2 linked regions of the Lacibacter sediminis genome follow. The protein of the gene in region 1 interacts with the protein of each later gene in a pairwise test. Links are inferred from orthologs where the notes say so. Each region holds a gene or a part of one and is shown on either strand. Other genes may lie near its edges.

Region 1 (3,220 bases):
AACTTTTTTGTGCGAAACAATCAACAAAAAACAAGTTTGTCATTCATCTCAACCATAACAAAAAAGATAACCGTGCTGCTAATCTGAAATGGGCAACATTGGAACAAATGTCAGCTCATCAACAAAAAAGCCCTCAAAAGATCGCTTACAAAAAATTACAGAAAGAACGCAGCAGCACGCAAAAAGGATTGAAGCTTTCTCCGCTGCAGGTAAAGACGATCAAAAAGATCATTCAGGATCCCAACCGCAATGTTACCTACAAACAACTGGCGAAAAAGTACAGCGTAAGTGAAATGACTTTGTACAGAATAAGAAGCGGTGAAAACTGGGGAGCAGTTTAAGATTGCAGATATTTGATTTCTGATTACTTACTCACATCTTCACAGAACTATTTTAGCATAGTATTGTTTGGTTATGCAAATTTGCATCTTCACTACAACCTTATTTTATGCTGCAAACTTCCACACTCAAATTTTTAAAAGACTTAAAGAAGAATAACAATAAGCCCTGGTTCGATGCAAATCGAAAATCTTACGATGCTGCCAAAGCAGATTTTGTTGGGTTTATTGATACAGTAATAGAAAAGCATGGGAAGAAAGATCCTTCCATTGCACATCTTGCTGCAAAAGATTGCATCTTCCGTATAAACCGGGATGTTCGTTTCAGTAAAGATAAAAGTCCTTACAAAACAAACATGGGCGCCTACATGAATAAGGACGGCAAAAAAGGAATGACAGCCGGCTACTACTTTCATTGTGAACCGGGTGCTGCGTTTGGAGGAGGTGGTTTATATGTACCGCCACCTGATTTTTTAAAAAACGTGCGCCAGGAAATTGATTATAACTGGAAAGAATTTCAGAAGATCATCAGCAACAAAAAATTCAAAGCGGTATTTGGCGATCTGTCAACTGAAGGTGATCTGAAATTGGCACGACCACCAAAAGGTTATGAAGCTGATAATCCCGCCATTGAATATCTGAAATTGAAAAGCTGGATCGCCATGCAAAACTTTTCTGATGCTGATCTAACATCGAAAGACCTGGTAAAAAAAGTATGCGTCAATTTTGAAACGCTGCAACCGTTACTGCAGTTTTTGAATGAAGGATTGCATACAGGTGAATAATAACAGTATCTCCCCAGAAATAAAAAGAGCGCTTCAATTGAAGCGCTCTTTTTTGTTAAGTTTTTTTATGTTCTGACAGCCGCTGGCCGTGCCGACCATTACAACAAACCTTTGCCCTGCAGGTATTCTGCAATTTGCACAGCATTGGTTGCCGCACCTTTGCGCAGGTTATCACTAACGATCCACATATTTAATGTATTGGCTTGTGTTTCATCTCTGCGCAAACGACCAACAAACACATCATCTTTTTCATGTGCATCCATCGGCATTGGGTATTGTTGTGTAGCAGGATCATCTACTACCACAATACCAGGAGCAGAGCTGAGCAATGCTTTTACTTCGTTCAAATCGAAATCATTTGCAAACTCAACGTTCACACTTTCGCTATGACCACCCATTACCGGAATACGCACTGTTGTTGCTGTTACACGAATGGAATCATCGCCCATGATCTTGCAGGTTTCTTTCACCATTTTCATTTCTTCTTTGGTGTACCCATTCTCCAAAAACACATCGATCTGGGGAATCACATTCAGATCAATTGGATATTTATAAGCCATCTCACCTACAATACCTTTACGTTCATTCAACAACTGATCAACGGCTTTTACGCCAGTACCTGTTACACTTTGGTACGTTGATACAACCACACGCTTGATCTGGTATTTTTTATGCAGTGGTTGCAAGGCCACCACCATCTGAATAGTAGAACAGTTAGGGTTAGCAATCACTTTATCTGCTGCAGTTAACACATCAGCATTTACTTCAGGCACTACTAATTTTTTTGTTGGGTCCATGCGCCATGCACTGGAGTTATCGATCACAGTAATACCGGCTTCTGCAAACTTTGGTGCCCACTCAGTTGAAGTACCACCACCGGCACTGAATAAAGCCACAGCAGGTTTGGCAGCTATTGCATCGGTCATGCTTACCACTTTGTATTTCTTTCCCTTGAACTCAACTTCTTTACCAACGGAACGTTCACTTGCAACGGGAACTAATTCAGTAACCGGGAAATTCCTTTCTGCTAATACCTGTAACATTTTGGTTCCTACAAGACCTGTAGCGCCAACTACTGCAACTTTCATTTTGTTTTTTGTTTTGTTTCTGTCCGACGCCCTCGTCTGACAGAATTTTTTTGTTTGATTAATAAATCCATCAGACGAGGGCATCAGATGGGGGTAAAAAATAAGGCCTTCCGTTTCGGGAAGGCCTGTTATTATGTTTACAACACAACGTACAATGTTACCTTCCCTTGCGGAACTGTTTCTTTGTGCGTTTTGTATGTTTCATTGTCATCATGAGGGTCAAAAGTAAAGCTGAATGAGCGTTTCACCAAATTGTTTTTAGAATTTTCATCGAGGTATTTACGCAATCGTTTGATTAATGTTATTTTTAAGTACATGCTGCAACCTAAACTCCTTATAACAATTGTTTGTTTGTTGATGCTGCAAGCAAACGCTTTCACCCAAAACAAATACAGCGTCGTCATCAGTGAAATCATGAGTGATCCCACACCACAAATCGGGTTGCCGAATGTTGAATGGATCGAGATACGCAACACTGCCACATCAGCTATCAACTTACAAAACTGGCGGGTGGGTGATGCAAATGGAGTGAGTGGACCATTGCCTAACTTTTTATTACAACCGGATAGCAGTGCCATCATTTGCGGAACAACTGCAGCTGTAACCATGCAACAGTATGGCCGCACTTTTGCTGTTACAAGTTTTCCTTCATTGGATAATACTGGCGAAACGATTTTCATCCGCAGTAACAGCGGTGCAACTATTCATGCAGTAGAATACAATCTCAGTTGGTTCAACAATGCGGTGAAGAGTGATGGTGGCTGGACTTTGGAAATGGTTGATACAAAAAATCCGTGCAGCGCTGCAAACAACTGGCGTGCAAGTATTGATACAAGAGGCGGTACACCAGGGATAAAAAATTCAGTTGATGGGATTAATAATGATCAAACAGCTCCTGCTTTGATCAGGGCTTTTGCAATTGATAACAGCACTGTACTGTTAACTTTTGATGAATCGTTAGATAGTGTTTCGGCTGCAACTGCAGCCAACTACCAATTTAGCAATGGCA
Region 2 (3,102 bases), 3.0 Mb from region 1 along the record:
TCAAACTGCACCAATTGTGTCATAGCCTGCAAATTTACTTGATTTGAACAGATGAAACACAGAGCTTACTTTTGCGGATTATGATCGACGAAGAATTATTAGAAGAAGACAGTGAATTAGAGAACGGAGATGGCTCGGAAGAGTTGTTTGAAAAGAAGCGTTTTGTGGTAACGCAGGGACAGGAACCGTTGCGTATTGATAAATACCTGATGACCAAGATCCAGGGTGCAACCCGTAACAAAGTGCAACGGGGAATTGAAAATGGTATGGTGCTGGTAAACAACAACACGGTTAAAGCAAACTACAAAGTAAAACCGGGTGATGATATTGTAACGTTTACAGATACAGCACCGGAAGATACCAATCTCAAAGCAGAGGAACTACCACTCAACATTGTATATGAAGACGATTCTGTAATGCTGGTAAACAAAGTGCCCGGTATGGTGATGCATCCCGGCTGCGGTAATTATTCCGGCACATTGGTGAACGGGGCATTGTGGCATTTTCAACAACAGCAACCGAATTTAACAGAAGATGAATTGCCACGCTTTGGCATGGTACATCGTATTGATAAGAATACAAGCGGCCTGGTGATCATGGCAAAAACTGAACAGGCCAGCGTACATTTAGCAAAACAGTTTTTTAATCATACAGTAGAACGGAAGTACGTTGCATTGGTGTGGGGTGATATAAAAGAAGATAGCGGAACAATCACAGGCCATGTAGGTCGTCATCAACGTTTCCGTAAGATCATGGATGTATATCCGGATGGTGAATATGGTAAAGAAGCCATCACTCATTATACTGTACTTGAGCGTTTCGGTTACACCACACTGGTAGAATGTCGATTGGAAACAGGACGTACGCACCAGATACGTGTGCATATGCAGCACATTGGTCATCCTTTATTCAATGATGATACCTATGGCGGAGATCGAATTGTAAAAGGAACTGTTTATACCAAGTACAAACAATTTGTAGATAATTGTTTTACCATTTGTCCACGTCATGCATTGCATGCACAAACATTAGGCTTCACACATCCAAAAACACAAGAACGGATGTTGTTTGAAAGTGAACTGGCAAAAGATATACAGCAGGTAATTGAGAAATGGAGGGTGTATACAAAAGCAAAGAATTTAACGGGAGATGAATAGCCTCATCCCTCTTATCCCTTCTCCTTCAGAGAAGGGACGGTGCTCCATCCAATGCTATAAATTTAGTTCTACCACATCATCACTAATTCTTTAATCGGCATTCATGATGCCGTTGAACAAATCAGGTATTTTGAATAGTGTGGGCTGCGCAATGCAGTTCCCCCTTCAGGGGGCGGAGGGGGTTTAGGTTTTATTTCGGAAACACCATTTTATAATCCACACTCACCTTTCCTCTTGAAATATCATCAAGCTTTCCTTTGATCATTTTTCGTTTCAATGGTTTCAGGTAATCGATAAAGAGTTTTCCTTCAATATGATCATATTCGTGAAGTATCACACGGGCAGTGATACCATCAAACGTATTTACGTGTTCCTTAAAATTTTCATCCATGTAACGGATGGTTACTTCTTCAGCACGATACACATCTTCACGGATCTTGGGAATGCTTAAACAACCTTCGTTATACAACCAATCATCACCCAACAACTCTTCTACCTGTGCATTAATGAAAACCTGTTTGATACCAGGCTTATCAGGATACAGCAACGTTTCTTCTTCATCCATGTTGGCAAACATCTGCGCACTATCCACCACAAACAACCGGATATCACGGTTGATCTGCGGCGCAGCGAGCCCCACACCATTTGACGAATACATGGTTTCCCACATATCTGCAATCAACTTTTCCAACCCGGGGTAGTCGGGAGTAATGTCTTTTGCTGTTTTACGAAGCACATCAAAGCCGTAGGCGACAATAGGAAGAATCATGCGATTTATGATTTATGATGGCGGATTTATGATTTATAACCCGACCTCAATAAAAAAATTAGTTGCAAATATAAGCAAAGCCGATCAAGCGTTCGTAAATCACAAAGTAAGAACCTGTAACTATCAGAGACTCATACATCATAAATCAGACATCTGCCATCCTAAATCCTCTCCAGGTATTCCTGCAGCATAATGGTGGCAGCTATCTCATCCACAAGTTTTTTATCCCTACGCTGACTTTTTTTGAGTCCCATTTCGAGCATGGCATTCTTGGCCATTTTAGAAGTATAGCGTTCATCCACCGTTTCAACAGGAATCTTGGGGAAATTTTTCTTCAGTTGCTCAATGGCACGTTTCACTAACGGCGTGGCATGGGTGTCGCTGTCATCCCAATTGGTGGGCATACCAATAAGAATCAGTTCCACTTGTTCTTTGCTGAAATAATCTTTCAGAAAAGGAATGAAGTTTTTTGTTTCGATGGTTGTTAAACCGGTGGCAATGATCTGGAATGGATCAGTTACCGCAATGCCAGTTCGTTTGCCGCCGTAATCGATGCACATTATTCTTGCCATATTTGGAAGTTGTCATGTCGACGAAAGAGACATCTCTAAAATATTAAACAGCCTGAATTTTATGAGACCTCTCCTTCGTAGACGTGACGTTCTATGTTTAATGCGTTAAATAAATATATCCGTTATCACAAACACCGCAAACACCACGCTTGCAATTCCATTCGCCGTCATAAATGCAATGTTCACTCTACGCAGATCATCTGGTTTTACGATAGAGTGTTGATAAATCAGCATACCGATGAATACTGCAACACCGATCCAATAGAATAATCCAAAATTTCCATATACACCTGCTGCAATTACACAAGCTGCTGAAAGTACATGCAGGAGTTCAGACGCACGCAATGCTTTTGCTTTACCCAACCATGCAGGGATCGATTTCAATTCATATTTCTTATCAAACTCTTCATCCTGCAAAGCATAAATGATATCGAAACCACTCACCCAAAATAAAACTGTAAATGAAAACAATACTGGCAGTACAGCAAACGCACCTGTTACAGCAAGATATGCACCAATGGGCGCAAGCGATAAACCAAGTCCTAATACCAGATGACAAAGCGGAGTAAAACGTTTGGTATAACTATAGCCAAGCACTACAAAT

What was found.
Region 2: the proteins of H4075_RS01385 (region 1) and def interact in binary tests that used the Escherichia coli proteins (3 or more experiments, as listed by UniProt). The link is inferred for Lacibacter sediminis from one-to-one orthologs.

What each region holds. Positions count from the first base shown.
Region 1 is NZ_CP060007.1:296,631-299,850, reverse strand. Bases 217-3,099 are described here. They hold H4075_RS01385 (aspartate-semialdehyde dehydrogenase), read right to left. Parts: upstream 2,212-3,099; coding sequence 1,222-2,211; downstream 217-1,221. Other genes in these bases: H4075_RS01380 (lamin tail domain-containing protein), read left to right, coding at 2,569-3,099; H4075_RS01390 (DUF2461 domain-containing protein), read left to right, coding at 449-1,123; H4075_RS01395 (NUMOD4 domain-containing protein), read left to right, coding at 217-341. Outside these bases: more of H4075_RS01395, read left to right, coding at 1-216; more of H4075_RS01380, read left to right, coding at 3,100-3,220.
Region 2 is NZ_CP060007.1:3,346,208-3,349,309, forward strand. The notes cover bases 138-2,902. They hold def (peptide deformylase), read right to left. Parts: upstream 1,927-2,902; coding sequence 1,348-1,926; downstream 138-1,347. Other genes in these bases: H4075_RS14270 (RluA family pseudouridine synthase), read left to right, coding at 138-1,157; ruvX (Holliday junction resolvase RuvX), read right to left, coding at 2,088-2,498; H4075_RS14285 (UbiA-like polyprenyltransferase), read right to left, coding at 2,604-2,902. Outside these bases: lipoyl(octanoyl) transferase LipB, read right to left, coding at 1-23; more of H4075_RS14270, read left to right, coding at 81-137; more of H4075_RS14285, read right to left, coding at 2,903-3,102. UniProt on the Escherichia coli protein: Removes the formyl group from the N-terminal Met of newly synthesized proteins. Requires at least a dipeptide for an efficient rate of reaction. N-terminal L-methionine is a prerequisite for activity but the enzyme has broad specificity at other positions.